Regions from separate parts of the Cupriavidus sp. SIMBA_020 genome, predicted to be linked through region 1. Evidence: predicted binding sites of a transcription regulator. Region 1 holds the regulator's gene; the other holds the start of a gene.
The links. The regulator LexA, encoded in region 1, represses DNA repair genes until DNA is damaged. The targets are predictions, from matches to a motif close to ACTGTATNNNNATACAGT.
Positions count from the first base shown of each region.

Region 1 (8,366 bases):
ACGGCGTCATTGAACTTGAAGGCGTGCTCGAGTTCGGCCAGGGTGTCCTTGCCGCATTCGATGTTCAGGCAAACGTAGTGAGCCTTGGCCAGCTTCTGGATCATGTAGGCCATCTGACGGCGGCCCCAGTCTTCCACGCGGTGAACCTGGCCGTTTTGCGACGTGACGAGCTGCTTGTAACGCTCGATCATCGCCGGCACTTGTTCGCTTTGGTCCGGATGGACGATAAATACGATTTCGTAATGACGCATTGACGCTCCTTTTGGATGTAGCCACCCGGGCGCCATGTCCGGTGTGGCAAGGTTGAATAGCCCGCGAGTATAGCCCGGTTCCGGACCAGCACGCAAGCTGACATCCCGGCCGCACGCCGGGAATCCCTCAGTATTGACGGAAAACGGCCTGCAGGCGAGTCGGATCGGCGCCAAGCGACGCATCCGCCGCCAGCGCCAGCAGCAGCAGCACACGCGACTTGTAGGGATTGAGATTTCCGGCGGAGGCGAATTCACCCGAGGTCGGTCGCGGGCGTGCCGGCCCCGCCACATGGCCGGCGCCCGTGCGCGAGCTTCGCACCACGGCCACCCCCCGTGCGGCCGCATCGGCCAGCGCGTCGCCCAGCGTCTCATGGACCGAGCCATTGCCGGTGGCTGCCACCACGAACCCCTTCACGCCGGCCGAGACCATCGCATCCACGGCCACCCTGCCCGGCTGGGCATAGCTCGCCACGATCTCGACGAGCGGCCACGCCGCGGGCACGGGCAGCGCGGGCGCGTCATTGGGGGCCAGCGCACGCGTGAAGCGCACGTAGGCATCCTGCACGAAACCGATCGGACCGCCTGCCGGCGACGTGAACGCATCCACCGCCGAGGTATGACCCTTGGCGACATCGCGCGCCGCATGAATCTCCTGGTTCAGCACCACGAGCACGCCCTGCCCGCGCGCTTCCGGGCTTGCCGCCACGCGCACCGCGTCAAGCAAATTCAGCGGACCATCGGCCGAGAGCGACGTGGAGGGGCGCATTGCCGCCGTCAGCACCACCGGCACCGAACCCCGGTGCGTCAGGTGCAGGAACATCGCCGTTTCTTCAAGCGTGTCGGTGCCGTGCGTGATGACCACGCCCGCCACATCGGGCTGCGCAATCCAGTGCTCCACGCGCGCGGCGAGCGTCGTCCACAAGCTGAAGGCCATGTCCTTGCTGTCGATCTGGGCCACCTGCTCCGTCTCCACACGAGCCACCTCGCCCAGCGCGGGCACGGCCTGGACGAGTGACGAGACCGGCACGGTGGCCGCGCGGTACTGCGCAGTGCTTGCGGAACTGCCGGATGAGCCGGCGATGGTGCCGCCGGTGGCGAGCACGACGATACGGGGCAATGACGTAGACATATAGCGAGAAAATCGAGCGAAATGAGCGCGGGTCCGGGCGATTGTAACTGTGGCGCGCCGGACGCCGCGCCTCTCGCAAACCCGTGCCGCCGGGCGCACTGGCGCTGCCGGGGTGTCGTGCATGCCCGACATCGTCACTGCAAATTGTGCTTGCACTTCACTCGATACTGTATAAAATCACAGCATACTGTTTAAACATACAGTGCTTCGGCACGAGAGATCGGCGACCCATGGCGACCCTGACACCCCGGCAGCAGCAGATCTTCGACCTGATCCGCAACACGATCCGGCACACCGGCATTCCGCCCACCCGCGCGGAGATCGCGTCGGAATTCGGTTTCTCCTCGCCCAACTCTGCCGAGGAACACCTGCGGGCGCTGGCCCGCAAGGGTGTGATCGAACTGACGCCAGGGGCATCGCGCGGCATCCGCCTCAAGGTGGCACGCAGCGATTCGGAGATGCCAGACCAGTTCTCACTACCGATGGCCGGCGTGATGCAGTTGACGCTGCCGCTCGTAGGCCGCGTGGCCGCAGGCAGCCCGATCCTTGCCGCCGAACACATCGACCGTCAATACCAGGTGGACGCCTCCGTATTTGACGATCGCCCTGATTACCTACTGCGCGTGCGGGGCCTGAGCATGCGCGATGCCGGCATCCTCGACGGTGACCTGCTGGCCGTGAGGAAAGCCAGCGAAGCGGCCAACGGCAAGATCGTCGTCGCACGCATCGGCGACGACGTGACCGTCAAGCGCCTGAAGCGGCGCGGCGACATGATCGAGCTGATCGCCGAGAACCCGGATTTCGAGAATATCGTGGTGCAGGCCGGCCGCGAGGAATTTTCCCTGGAAGGCATCGCCGTTGGGCTGATCCGCTCCTCGGGCTTCTGATTTCCGAGACTGGGCAGGCGTCCGCCTGTCCCGGTCCCCAGATTTGCATTGCCAACGCCGCCCCGTTCTCCCCGGACGACGGGCGCGGACTCCTGCTGTCGCAAACTTCGAGGTGCCGCCATGCTACAAGTCAACCACACTGCTTCCCGCCGCCCGGTCAAGCCCGTACCGTTCCGCCAGACCAAGGGCGTGCGCGTCTACCAGGGCGCCCAGCGTCGCACGATGGTCGGCAGCATGGCCGCGATCTGCCGGATGCTGGAGCTTGCGGATATGCCCGGCAAGCTGGACGCATAAGCCGCTAGCGGCGGATCCGCGCCGCCAAAATCATTGTAAATTGTGCAGTTGCGAGCCCACCACGTGAAATTAAGAGAACGATTAATTCTGCGGGGAAGGTGCTTTACACTCGATGGCGCGCACCCGTAGTCCTGGCGCATTGGCGCCGATGCGCGAAACCGGAACTTGTCGACCCGCCGAGTGCCGGTTTTTTTTCGCTCCACCACCTGGGTCGGGCTAATCAACCTGGGTACATGCCTGTCATGTTCTTGCGCAGGCGATCCCACAGCATGCGGACGCGCCGTACAGTCGCGCTCAAACCCGCCGAATAGCCGGGATCGTAATAGTGAATCAGTAACGACCGGCGCTCGCCAACTTCCACATCCAGATTGGCATGCTGGAGCACAAAGCCGTTGAAGACATAGACGCTACCCGGCTCCACCGGCACGCGATTGCAGCGGCCACGCCGCAGATCGCGAAGTGTCAGCCATTTTCTGAACGGGAACGGCAGATTGCGCTGAATGCCATGGCGAAGCTTGCAGAAGACATTGCTGACCGTGGATACCGCCACGCGCGGCGGGTGATAAACCAGCAGATCGCCGTTGCAAACGCCATCGGGCGCGAGCTTCAACGGAATCAGCAGCGTCAGCAAATGCGAATCGTAGTGGCGGCAATGGCTCTCGTTGCGCGTTGACGTGCTGGCACAACGAATCACGTGGAATGCCTCCCAGCGCAAAGACTTCTTCAAGAGTGTGGCGGCCAAGGCCCGGGTCTCGGCGCACACCGTCTGCTCAAGCTTGCGGAAGGCTTCATTGCGGCGCAATAACTCGGCCATCGCGAATGGCTCGGCGCGCTCAGGCTGTTCGCCGAAGGATCGATCGATGGCCGCATTTATTTCAGCCAAGGTCGGCATCGGGATTACACCGGAGAATGCCGCCAGTGCGACATCAGGGTTGAATCGAATTCGCTCCGCCACAGTATGACCTCGCGCTTCGTGTAGGCGATTGCCTGGATGATATGGATTAGACCAGTTGGCCCGTCGTGAAGCGTAGCGAAAATCATTCTCGAAAACCTGTCGTTATGTGTGCTGGCACACACGATCAGGGAACAACGTCAACGATACACACGCCCCGACGGTTTTCCGGCACATGAACCGATCAGCGATTATTCTTTTGGTGAAGAATCGACGGGCACTAGCTGGCTACGTAAGGAAAGCTATGAGGACAAGGCTGGCGGCATGGCTCCTGGTCATCACTGCGCTGATTTCAGGGCCGGGGCTTGCTGCCGAATTCGGCAGCAAGGGCGGCCCCGAGCCTGCCAATATCGATCAAATTGCCGCCCTTCTTCACGAAGCCCCCTACGACCTGGAGCTGCTGATCAGCTTCGGGACATCAAAGGGCGGTTCGGCTGGCCACATCGCCCTGGGTGTCCGTGACGACGCGCTAGGCGATGACATCGTCTATTCGGCAAACTTCTACGCCGACCGCTCGCCCAAACACGAGAATGATTTTTACACCGCCGATCTGATGGCCGGCATCCCTAAGAAGGAATATCTGTTCAAGACCGCTTCCTCCATCGCGGAAAAGACGATGTTCGGCCTCGACTATGGCGAGATTTACAAGCGATCAGTGATTGGTGTGCGAGTCTTCGGCGTGCCTACTCAGGAAAAGCACTCGCTGGTCGATTACTTCCGCCGCATCAATGACGATTACCATCGACGGGCAACGAGCACCGAATATCACAGCGGCACGATCCAGTACGATTATTTGCGCCTGAACTGCGCCAAGACTATCGGTGCCGCATTCAAGTACGGTGCCGGCTACAAGGATCTGGCGATAAAGAGTCCCAAAGTCCTGTCCGGGCGGCGCGTGGTAGCAGCTGCGACCGCAAACATTCCCACGGAGATGGCGATGAAGCTAATCAAGGAATGGGGCAAGCGCGGCTACGGTATGGACGTGGTGCTGTACAAAAAGTACAGCAACTCCACCTATGTGGAACCTCGTGAAGAGGAGCGAGTGGCATTCAAGGACCTGCCCAACCGCTTTCCCTCCGTCCTGTCCCTCGATTTCCGCAGGGAACAAGGCGCCTATCGCGACTTCGACAATCTTTATGCGATGTACCTGTTCTACAACCTGGGCCGGTTCAGCGTGCGCGTGAACGAGCAGACGCTGCTGCTGGAGATCGAGAAGGACAAGGAACCGATGCCCTATCTGCAAGCCGCTGAACTGGCCAAGGCCAGCGCTAAATCGGACAGCGAGAAGTTCCGCCGTCACGCCGTCTTTGACCCGCTCGGCACAAAGATCGGCGAGACGCCGGACAACACCCATCTCTACAATTTTCCGGAGGGGAAGCAAGGAAGGACTTCGCCCTAAGCCCGGCCAACTGACATGACAACACGCGCGTAGAAAAGCAAAACGGCCACTGAGAAGTGGCCGTTTTGTTAAGCAATTTGGGGTGGCTGATGGGACTCGAACCCACGACGACAGGAATCACAATCCTGGACTCTACCAACTGAGCTACAGCCACCGTAGAGGTTTTGCCAGCTTGCCGCTGGCGCTTTCGCTATCCGGCGTTGCCGTTCAACGAAAACCAAGATTCTACAAGGATCTTCAGAGGATGGCTAGTATTCCGCACAAAAAAATTTCACCTTCCTACCTGCCTTATCGACTGCCGTGCCACTTCGCTTCCAGCAGCACCGCCTCCTTGATCGCGGCAACGGTCTCGGCCTCGCTCGGAAACAGACCGAGCAGTCGCCGGGACTTGCCGTTGAGCACATCACGCTGCAATGCCTTGCCAGCTTCCACTGACGTGCCAGCATGCCAGCAATACCGCGCAGTCCATTTGCCGTCCTGCAGGCGCTCGGCCACCCAGATCAGGCGGAAATCCTCAAAGACCTCGCCGAATGGCTCTTCCCCATCCACCATGAGCTACCCCTCAGGGCTCGCTTCCGATCTATCGCGCCGGCCCGTGCTCGTGCACGCACTGCGACGCCGACAACCGGCCAGCCCACTTGCTTTTCCCCCACCGAAATCCCGCTTGCGCAGGATTCACAGGCCACATGCCGACTGTCGCGGCATTGACGGCATCGTAACATGACGAAAACGTCGCTTACCTACTTTCAAGCATGCGATTCTCTATAGCGTGGAACATCGAACACGATTTCGCCAACTCAAAATGTCCATCGACTACCGCACGAAAAACGCGGGGCGCCCCACCAACGCAGGGTTCTGGCGCAATTGGTGCTGATAGATACTCTTTCGCGAGGGACATTGACCCCCCTCGACATTCCCGTCAGGCGGCCTTGGTAACCAAGAGTCGCCTGTTTTTTTTGGGGATGCACAGATGCGAGGGCAAAAAAAAAGAGCCCGCCGTAGCGGACTCTTAAATTAGCGATCTCAATGCCCTGAAGGCAGAGTCAATGTAGTTGGCCCAGATCGTGAGCACTATTCGGGCAAACCCAAGTGCGGTGGACAAAAAAAGAGCCCGCACACGGCGGGCCCAATAATCAGTTGAAGAAAGCCCTGTATTCGAGGGCAAGCACAGTGTAAGAAGGTGGCCGCCAAGCGGCGAATTAGGGGAATCCCTTTGCTGGTGCGGGATTCAGCGCCACCGACCGCCCAATACACCGCTGCGCGCACCCGCACGGGCACCCTGCATAGAACGATCGTTCGAAATTAGAGTCTTCCCTCGATTCAGCTGTGGCGATCAGGCCGCCTCAAGCAGGTCCGGACGCAAATGACTGCGTGCTTCCTCGAAGAGCGCATCCACGGCCATGCGGCTACGCGCGGCATGCATCCGGCGTGCATCTGACAGCACACGACGCCAGCCCCGGCCACCGTGGATGCCACGATGCAAGCCCAGCATGTGCCGCGTAACGGCGCCCATGTAGCCGCCCCGCTCCACGAAAGCGCCGATATAGTCCTGCATCGCCAATTCCACCTCCTGCCGCGCGGGGATGGGCGCGTTCGCGCCATAGAACCGCGCATCCATTTCCGAAAGGAAATACGGCTGGTGATACGCCTCGCGGCCAATCATCACACCGTCCACGTGTTGCAGGTGCTCGGCGATCTCGTCGTAGGTCACGACGCCGCCATTGATGAGAATCTCGAGCTTTGGAAACTCGCGTTTTAGCTGATAAGCAACCTCATAACGGAGCGGCGGGATTTCTCGATTTTCCTTCGGGCTCAGGCCCTTCAATATCGCGTTGCGCGCATGAACGATAAACGTCTCGCACCCCGCATCGGCAATCGTACCGACAAAATCGCGGACAAAATCGTAGTGTTCGATCGTATCGATACCGATCCGATGCTTGACCGTCACCGGAATGGACACCGCATCGCGCATCGCGTGGACGCAATCTGCCACCAGGGTTGGCTCCGCCATCAGGCAAGCGCCAAAAGCACCACGCTGCACGCGCTCCGACGGGCAACCGCAGTTGAGGTTGATTTCCTTGTAGCCCCATTGTTCGCCGAGTTTTGCAGCCTGGGCAAGGTCCGCGGGCTCGCTACCGCCCAGTTGCAGCGCCACGGGCTGCTCGGCGGCGTCGAAGTCAAGGTGCCGCGCCACATCGCCATGGAGCAATGCGCCAGTCGTCACCATCTCGGTATACAGCCAGGTGTGCCGGCTCAACGCACGGTGAAAAGTGCGGCAATGGCGGTCAGTCCAATCCATCATCGGGGCCACAGAGATGCGGCGGGGATTTGCGGTCATGCGGATCTTGGGATAGCGGATGGAGCCTGGGGAGCCCGGCCATCGGGAGACCCGCAGTATACGTGGTTTGCGGGGCATCGACAGGGGATGCGCCGGCAGCACACGCAGCGGCCGAGCAACAGAAAACGGCGCCCGAAAGCGCCATTTTCTGTTGCTCGTGATGCGGGTGCATCAATGCATGAACAGCCAGATCAGAACCAGCACGAAGGCCGGGACGCCGAGTAGCCACGCGACGATGTACGGCATGGTTTTCCTCCTGTGTATCTGTAGTGGGCTTGATTCCACTATAGAAACACGCACCTGCCGGCGATGTCGGAGCCGCCCCGCTTCGCTATGTAGGACTGGGCTGACCCTCCGTCCCCGCCTGGATCAACGGGCGGCGTTCTTGTCGATCCAGCTGGCAAACGTCGTGAGGTATTTGCTCAGGAAACCGCGTGTGGATTCGTTCGCAATCCCGCCCTGCGCGTCGAACAGCTTGTCGACACCGCTGATATAGGCCTCGGGCTGTTGCAACACCGGGATATTGAGGAATACCAGCGACTGGCGCAGGTGATGATTGGCGCCGAAACCGCCGATGGCACCCGGCGATGCGCTGATCACGCCGCCTGGTTTGCCGTCCCAAGCGCTCTGCCCGTATGGGCGCGAGCCCACGTCGATGGCGTTCTTGAGCACACCGGGCACCGAGCGGTTGTACTCGGGCGTGATAAACAGCACCGCATCCGCGCGGCGGATGCGATCGCGGAACGCCACCCACTCGACTGGCGGATTGTCGTCGTCGTCCTGGTTGTACATCTGCAGCTGCCGGATCTCCACGATATCCAGTTTCAACTGCGGCGGCGCCAGCGCCGCCAATGCCTTGGCCAGTTTCAGGTTCAGGGATTCCTTGCGCAGGCTTCCCACCACTACGGCGACATCACGAGGATTGCTCATCACGGTTTCCTTTCACTGTTGACGGTTGAAGTACAACGGATTGCAACGGAAGCAGCGAAAACCCTGCCAGGCATGTCGCCCGGCTCGGGTTGTCTATCGACCGAGACTGGCCAGCGGATGTTCCTCGCGCCGCCACGGACTGTCGAAGAATGATCGCACACGCGCCGCGCTCACGTCGTCGAGCCG
Region 1 covers NZ_JAWRWU010000004.1:285,934-294,299, reverse strand. Annotated here, with positions in the region: gene rpsF (30S ribosomal protein S6) at 1-251, opposite strand, end outside; gene SB751_RS10535 (asparaginase) at 379-1,503, opposite strand; gene lexA (transcriptional repressor LexA) at 1,611-2,267, shown strand; gene SB751_RS10525 (hypothetical protein) at 2,388-2,561, shown strand; gene SB751_RS10520 (hypothetical protein) at 2,782-3,453, opposite strand; gene SB751_RS10515 (hypothetical protein) at 3,758-4,912, shown strand; tRNA gene SB751_RS10510 (tRNA-His) at 4,991-5,066, opposite strand; gene SB751_RS10505 (hypothetical protein) at 5,201-5,464, opposite strand; gene dusA (tRNA dihydrouridine(20/20a) synthase DusA) at 6,246-7,250, opposite strand; gene SB751_RS10495 (NADPH-dependent FMN reductase) at 7,620-8,180, opposite strand; gene SB751_RS10490 (enoyl-CoA hydratase/isomerase family protein) at 8,274-8,366, opposite strand, start outside.

Region 2 (8,366 bases), on a different contig from region 1:
CCGGTCCGACAAACAACTCGGTCAGGACGGCGCATTTCGGGGGGCGCGGGCCAGCTTCGGTGAACACGACGCGATCTCCAACCGACACCGAGCCGTAGCGGCGAAACAGCGGGCGGCCGTTGGGATGGGAACCAATCTGATCCTGGAAGGCGGGGCGTTGCCGATCAAGAAAGTGCGCAAGCTGGGCACGATGATGGCCAATCCCTCCACAAACCTCTTGGATGGGGAGATCGCTCGCGCCTACCAGCCGCAACGCGGCACGCATTACGCGCCTGTACTCCCTTCCACCCACCATGAACACGCCGCCGGCCCGGCGGGGCCATGAAACCTGCGTGATGCCCCGGTGCATGGCTGCGAGCAGCTCGTCTGCTCGGGCAGCAGACATTCGCTGGTCGTACGGCTCGAGCGCTTCATCCGGTGCGATGAAACCGTGCCGGGCTGACAGGATTACGACCTCTGGCTTCGCTTCGGCCCGAACATGGACCCGAAGCGTCTGGTACATGACGCCCTGGTAGAGCTGCAGCGCCGGCGCGCGGCACTCTGCCTTCCGCCCGGAACATGCGAGAAGCAGGAGGGGCGCCACTGATGGGTCGAACGCAATCGCGGTGTTGCGCGGGAAGAGGTCCAACTGAAGCGGCATGGAGCTTTGGGTAAGGGTGATCGCTCCTTCAGCCTACCCCGCTGAATCCGAAGTCAAGGGCATGTCCGTAGCCGCATGCTCGGTGTGACTAAGGCCCCGCCAAGCTTATGTCGCGTGCTCGCCAGCCCTCTCTCGCGCCGCGTGGTCCGTTGCGGGAATTTGCGGGTTAGAAACGATGGGCGGCGCCGACGTGGCGGACAGCCCCGCGTTCGCCGTACGGATCTCGTCGACATACGCCGGTCGGTGCAATGACAACAATAAGGGGGATGCGGCAGCTGGCCCCCGGCGCTTCAGAATGTGTACGCTGACCAAACCGCCGGGAGCCGGCTCTATCGAGAGCCGCAAAGGCGCAGCCGAGGCGTCGTTGGCGGCTGCCGGCGTGCGTACCGCAAAGACCAGCGCTTCTGTGGCGGCGGCGAGGCCCTGCAGTCGACGGATGTTCTCCGCCCGGGCGCGGGGGAGCCACGCAATGACGGCGCCCAAGGCATTGGATCGAAGGATGGTCTCGCACGCCCATTGGGTGTCTGAAGGCGTTTCAGTTTTTACCCAGCGCACATTCTCGGCCAGGCCATCGCGGGATAGCTCGAGCCCGTTGGGAGCGAAGGGGCACCCCACCAACCAAATAGGGCGGCCGCGGTCGGCCACAGCGCGAAGAGCGCCGCGCACTATTGATAGTTCGCCGACGCCGGGCTGCCTGACGATCAGCTCCGCGACTGAACCCGCTGCCCAGCCTCTGCCCGGCAGCTCCTGGTCCAGCGCCTCGATCAGGCTCGGCACAACCTTGCCTACCGAGCGAGCAAGCTGGCTGGCCCTCCAAAGGGAAGGGTGAATCGACGCCGGATCGTCGAGCGGACGCACAACGGGTTCCGCCCCCGACTTTTCGGGACACGGGGCGTCCAGAGGTGCTGGCACAGCCGCCGCGGACGGAGCAAGCAGGGCGTCCCCATCCACTGCTGGCGGATCCGGGAGGAGGCTCAGTTGGGGGTCCGTTGCCTGGGAAGGTCGCTTGGCGGTCTGCATCATAACTGTATATATATACAGGGCAGAGTCTCTACCGGCAAGCCGCGATGGCCACACGCGGCGAGCGGGCCACAAGCGCACACGCGTCATTGGTATCTGATAGCTACCATGTCCAGGCTTTGCTCAAACGTCGGGGCGGGGGCTGCGGGACGCCTCCCGACGTCAAGGATAGCTGGTAGCTACTAGCTATTGGGGGAAATCATGGAGGCCAAGGCCGCCGGCCAGCCACGACCGTCGCAGAACGACCCATAGCTGTCCTCCGTGTGTCTCAGAAACGGACGTTGCCACGCGCGACGTCACGGCGGCATTGCGCCACGTCGTAGACGTCAAAGGGGGAACGCTTCCGGATAGAGACGTCGCGCCTCTGCCTCATCGACTGTGTCAGCGAAGCGCTCATGCTGCTCCCAATACGTTTCGCAAGCAGAGCAGCGATGCAATCGGGAGTGCAGCGTGAGACTGACGGCCAATTCGACGGGCCGCTGGCCCGATTCCCACTGTCCCCGACACGTCGGACATCCTTTCTTGTTCCATGCTGTGGACATGTATCTCCTATCGTCGCGGCTAATATGGGAGGGCGGCTAGTGGCCGACTCGCCGCCTCGGTTGCGTGGCCGTGTTAGCAGCCGACCCGAAGCGGACGATCAACCTGCTCTCAAGCGCCCATCAATGAAGCTGGAATACGATCTTTTGCGTGCTACTTCGAACAACGCCATCGGCGGGACAAGTCACTGCTTCTACAGCTCTAGATCCCGCCTCATCGAGGACGCGATAGCCTGAGCTCTGAATGACTTGAATGACTTTCGCATGACCCTGCCCATCTGATTCGACGGCAAAGAGAACCGCTCCGTCCATGCCGCTTGCGCGAGCTCTACTCGGATAAATGGGGGAAAGCTCGGAGCAGTATTTTCCAACCCAATTTGGTTCCGCAGGAATAATCTCGGCAGCCCATCCCAAGGGGGTGACTGTCGGCAATCCAAGCAGAATTGCCAATTTAAGGGTCTGGAGTCGCATAGCGATGGTGTTGTCAGAAAGATGGCAAGTCGAAACGTTAGCTTTTGAAACCGCTTTCATCGCATTATGGCCGGCTTTGAGCCCATTGTATCGACCAGGCAAGTAGCTATGTCGACAGACCGCTTTTGGCCGGTCGCTGCCCTCGATGCGTTGCGGGTGCCGGAGGCAATTGCCGACTCTCAAGCGACTTTCGTCAATCCAAGGGGGCGCACTAGTCAAGTAATGGATCCCGCTAGCTTCAGCCTTGATTTGCACGCCGGCGTAGTGCATTCCGGGAAATCAATAGGGAGAAATGTATCTATCGGGCAAGGAAGGAGCTCGAAGCGTCTCCGCGGATGCCCCATGAACACCACGTGCCGTCGGCCGATTGCTGAACGAGGACAAAGTCACCGGCATCCTCATCGAACAAGAGTCGATGGCAAATGTCTTCGGCGACAACGTAAGCTTTCCGTTTGCCTTTCGGCAGCCGGTCCTGGGCCGGTATGAGGGCGTCGTCGCAGTCATATCGGGTCTCATACGGCTCGACAAGCAAGTTGCGCATTTTGTCGAGTTCTTGCGAGATTTTCTCGATGCCCCATGGCTCGCCAACGGTAGTTCCTTTGGGTGGCGTGCGGAAATCCGCCATGTATTGCGCCATATCGTCGAGGACCTTGGCCCTGAGTAGTTTGAGCGCAGCTTCCGTGACCATTATTTTCCCGTAAGGAGTTACGCGTTGCGACAGCCTGATTCATCCAATCGTCGTACAAAGGCAAGTAATTCAAATTGTCGGATCGAGCTTAGCAGAGGCCGTCTCAGCAATGACATGTCGCGAAGTGGGGTGTTGGAAGTTGGGGACGGTAGTCAGTAGGCGATGCGGCCTTCGCTGAAAGTTCGTTCCGCAGTGACCGCCCTAAGCGAATGACTCCTACTGGCCGCTCACGGCTGTCTCGATAACGGACCTCCCTCAGTGCAGAGGAGCGGCCCGCGCAGCGGCAATGCGCGCCTGCGCGAGCTTAAAGGCATCGCCTTCCCAAACATCCACCTGGCTGCCGTCTGCTAGATATTGTTGAAGGAAGTCCTTCGCGAAGCTCCATGGGTGGTAGAGCCCGCCTGCTTCGCTCGCTTTCGCGCTGTTGATGAACCAGAGGTCAAGGATTGCAACGTCGATGGTCTCGGACAAATGAAGCGCCTTCCTTGTACCCGTCCGCCAGTCGCCTCCCGCGTCCGCGAAGAACACCGGATGTTTGGCAATCAGTGCGCCGATTGATTCCTGGGTCTCGGCGGGTAGCTGCCCTACCACGTCGAGAACAAGGAACTCGAAGAACAGGTCCAACCAGCGCTTTTGTTGATGGTATGGAGCCATCGTCGCATAGAGGGAATCCAGCGAGAGTGGGAGGTTCGGTGCCGCATTTTCTGCAACGGGTTCAGCTTGCTCGGAAGGCGGGGCGGGAGAGCGAAGTAGTTTGATGGCGCGCTTGAACATGGGCAGTGGAGACGTTATGGGCGGCTCACGCCGCAAATCTGGATGATAATTGAAGGTCCGATGTTGGCTGCGACTATTCCAGTCGGTAATCCGGCGAACCGATCGCGGCAGGAAGAAGTCGACCCTTCACGGTCGTTCACTAAATCTCGAAGCGCATAGCCAGGTCCAGAAAGCTGTCAGCAATGCGGATGGCGCACTCTGGCGCCATGCCGATCATGGGCAGCATAAATACAGCCCCGGTAGGGTCAAATGCCAACAGCTCTCCGCAACCATTTCCGGCGAAAGCCAGGAACCCAGGCGCGTAGGTTTCGACTTCAACGTCGGAGTTATTGCCGGCAATTTCCTTGACCGGCCATAGCGCAACATACCCCGGTCTCGCTCCCTCCAGAGTAAATCCTTCGAAGACTCCGTGGGCCGCTAAGTAGTCAATGTACTGACGTGGGATAGAAGGCAACATGTGTTGGCTCTCGGTGTCAGATTTCCATGGTTATTGCCAGCGAACGTGGCAGGTGACGAAGCTTAGAAACGACCTAAGGTCGCGAATAGTCTACGTCCGAATCGCCGAACACGCGCTTAACAGCGAGGGGACGCCTGTCGGAGATATCCTCGTTTGGCTGCAGTCGATCCGGATACGCCAGCTCGAAACTTAACGTGCCATTGTTAATCGCGTAGCTCAATACACGCCACTCTGAATTGCCTGGAGTATCCTTCCACGTCTGCCAAAGGGCGTAGACCACCTCTACCATCTGAGTTGGGCCGTAACGGAAGCGAACCGGCTTATCGGATGTCCGGTAAAAGAGGTCTGCCGAGACTACCCCATCTTCCACCTCTGCATATAACAACAGTCGATCCACCGGCTCCCCGGCTGCCTCCAATGCCAATCTTCCGAGCTCCTGATAAAGCGATTCGAGTTTTGTAGAGCTCATACGTGCCCATTCCTCATGTGAGTGAGACTATCTTGTGCGCGATTGTCGGCGAGTTGAGCCGCGAGGTCGACTGACCGTTTGTGGCCGGTAGCGGCCGCTCGGGTGAGGGCCATTGTCCCAGGTTCGACTGCCGTTTCGAGGATGAGGCTAAATCAAAACGGGTTCGGGAAAAGCTCTATGCCAAGACAGAATCTCCACGCCGTCCCGTAGCCCCACAATCCAAAATGGATCCGATTGAAGTAACGCCTCCACCTCGGCTTTGTGGGCGGCCTTGACAATCCATAGGCCTCCTACTGGCGGAGAATCCAATTCTGACCTGAGCGAGCCTGCCGCAAGTACCTTGGATTGATGGCGTCTCAGCCAATCCAAGTGCGCCTCCATGTTTGCCGCGCGCAAATGGAAATTGCCTGGATTGTCAACGAAACGAACAGCAAACAGCATTAACCACCTCCGCCGGGATGAGCGGCGCCACTGCCGCATTCAGAATATTACGACACCGATCGCGGTGCCTATCGCGGGCTCCGGTGCAGCCCTTGGTTCAAAAACCCCGTAGCCGTTCGCCCGTCCCCACCCCGCTCCAAACGCAGGCACAAGCGGCCAGCGACACCGCCTGACGGGCACCCCACAAACCGCACGCCCATGCCGACATTTGAATTTGCCGCGCGCCCCGACATCTGAGACCGCCCTGGACATTCGATGTCGAAAACTGGTCGAATAATACTTATGTTAAATAAGTCACGACGTGATTTAATGCCTCGCTTGCTTTCACACCAGGCGGACCAGCATGCGAGCGCACAGCGCACCGGAGCTTCACCTTCCGGCCGCGTGATATGGTTGCAGCTCCCCAACCACTCGACCATGCGACCATGGCATCCGATTTCAAGACCGGCTCATACGACATTATTTGGCCCGATGGCGCCATGGCACCCGTGCGCATCCAGGGTGAGTTTCTGATGTTCTTCGACGCCCCAGTGGACCCGTTATCGGGCGCGCTCCGGGTGAGCCTTCCACCTGGCACTTCGAAGGAACACATGCCGGCTATGCCTGGGCGTGACGATGAGACGCGCCATCGGATCGAGGGCAGAACCCTGCAGTTGCAAACTCCGGGTGGCGTGGTGCAGCTTACGCTCACACTGGAGTGAGGCCCGTGGCTAGCCGGACGCCGTACTGATGGACGCGGCGCGGCGAAATCGCCGTGCTAGGATGCATGGGCGGACGGGCGTGTTGAGAGGGCCAGCCGGGCAACCCGGCCGGCACGGTGCTTAGCGCGCCAGCAATTGGCCACAAAACCGCCTCCGGGCGGTTTTTTTGTGTCTCGCCGCCGTGCCGGGCCCGCAGAAATCGTTTCCGCCGCCGCCATTATGAAGAATAAAGTAGATTACCAGTCAAACGACTACGATAGACAATCACAGAGATTTGTCATTCCTTTGTACATCAAAGATGATCTAGACAACTTCGAATTTTCATCTACCGGCACATTGGCCAAGTACAAGGGGCATCACTATATATTATTTGCTGCGCACGCATTGGCCGGCAACCTGGATTTTGATAGGGTCCACATATTTGGGGCGGACGGCCAATTCCATCAGATAAAAGCTCTTTCGATCGGCCACCACGTATTCAGCGATCAAGATATAGTGATCGTCGACTGCTTTAATCAGGTGATGGACGGAAAAAACTATTTCAACTTAGACCAACATAGTCTCATCGGATTTGAAAAAAAAGTGTTTGCTTGGACAGGCTTCCCGGCGAGCCTATCAAACTCCAAGCAGGTTCACAGAAGCAACACTCCAGATAAACTAAAAGAAAGATTTGTGTCCGTCACCGACCATGGGAGCTATTTCAATAATGCCCGTTACTTTACAATACACGCGAAATTGAAAGCGAACAACAAAATCCAAATAGCAGGGGTATACAATCGCAAAAATGTAAATCTGAAATATAAAGGCAATGCGAGCACCGGCCCCCATCCAAAAGGCATGAGTGGCGGGGCCATGTATTTTTTTGCAAAAGATACTATCCTCAAGTCTAGTCTTGATGAGACATTTCGATTTGCTGGAATTGGCATAGAATACAAAGACAACACAATTATCGGTGTGCCCAGATCGAAAATCGTAGAGCTGCTAGAACTATTCGATAAAGAAATGCCGTTGCGCCTTGCTTTAGCCTCAAACCATGACCCCGATAACGGGGCTGGCCAAAATTAAAATATGGGCCCTAGAGCGACACCTGATTAGCGACCACTTCAACGTCTGTCGCCGACGCTCGAGGTTTGGAGGAACGCGGCCAACTGCTGCGGTTTCGTGTGACAAATTAAACCCCCGGTGCGGGGCGCATCTTCGATCGCAAAAGCGCTGAACCATAAGATGATCTTCAACGACTGCAGAGTCCAATCGTTTGGCGCCGAAGGCGAGGTGCCCGGCATATGCCTGATCAAACTGGACGCAAAAAATATCGCGCTTGAATACGAAGATGAGTATGGGCAGGTCGTTTACACGGGCCAAGCAGAACACCCTGGTCACTATGTTTTGCGCTGCCCTGATCGAAAGGGACTAGCTACCTTGCATCGTATGCCTGGGAGCAGCATCCTGGAAGGATTTTGGCGCGAGGGCGACGCTACAGGGATGTGGCGCATCCACCTGCCGGAGTTGGTCGATTTGGCCTAACGCCATGGTGACCGGCGCTCATCTTTGACCTCCGGTTGCTAGTTTGCTACGGGACTCCCCAGTCCCTGAGGCAAATGACGGTGACCCGGTCGACCCCATTCAGGGGACTGAAGGCCTCGCGTACCGTACTACCGGTAGCGGCTCGTCAGCCGCTGAGTCTGCCGCGTGCTCAGGTGCCGCCTCGGTGCGGTGGCTCCGCCGGTTTGTGGAAATCCTGAAGGCATGGCTTGATTCTGCACTGTATATTCATACAGTTATAGTCCTGTAGGACGCGGGCCGATACCGAGCCAGCCGTGCGCGCGGGACACTGAGCGTCATACCCCCAGACACAGGAGACGATCATGGCCAATGCAGACATCCACGTGGTGCCCGCCGGTGAAGGCTGGGCGGTCGAGGCCGCCGGCGGTGGCAAGCGCACGATGTACGCAACCCAGGACGAGGCGATCAAGGCCGGCACCGAACGCGCACAGCGCGACAAGGTCGAGCTACTCATCCACGGTCGCGACGGACAGATCCGAGAGCGCAACTCCTTCGGGCACGACCCCCGCAACGTCAAGGGCTGACGCCTTGCCCTTAGTTCACTAAAATATCGATGTCGCCGCCCGCAGGCGCGACGCACCAGTCAATTGAGGCAGCCCGCTC
Region 2 covers NZ_JAWRWU010000011.1:84,377-92,742, forward strand. Annotated here, with positions in the region: gene SB751_RS20275 (DUF6884 domain-containing protein) at 1-640, opposite strand, end outside; gene imuA (translesion DNA synthesis-associated protein ImuA) at 746-1,498, opposite strand; gene SB751_RS20285 (TonB family protein) at 2,323-2,730, opposite strand; gene SB751_RS20290 (hypothetical protein) at 2,969-3,358, opposite strand; gene SB751_RS20295 (hypothetical protein) at 3,614-4,132, opposite strand; gene SB751_RS20300 (SMI1/KNR4 family protein) at 4,272-4,589, opposite strand; gene SB751_RS20305 (hypothetical protein) at 4,663-5,058, opposite strand; gene SB751_RS20310 (YciI family protein) at 5,206-5,538, opposite strand; gene SB751_RS20315 (hypothetical protein) at 5,925-6,200, shown strand; gene SB751_RS20320 (hypothetical protein) at 6,336-7,265, shown strand; gene SB751_RS20325 (hypothetical protein) at 7,425-7,724, shown strand; gene SB751_RS20330 (DUF2188 domain-containing protein) at 8,066-8,287, shown strand.
Region 2: a site for LexA is predicted at 1,665-1,682, ahead of imuA (translesion DNA synthesis-associated protein ImuA). Genes of this name have one in related genera too.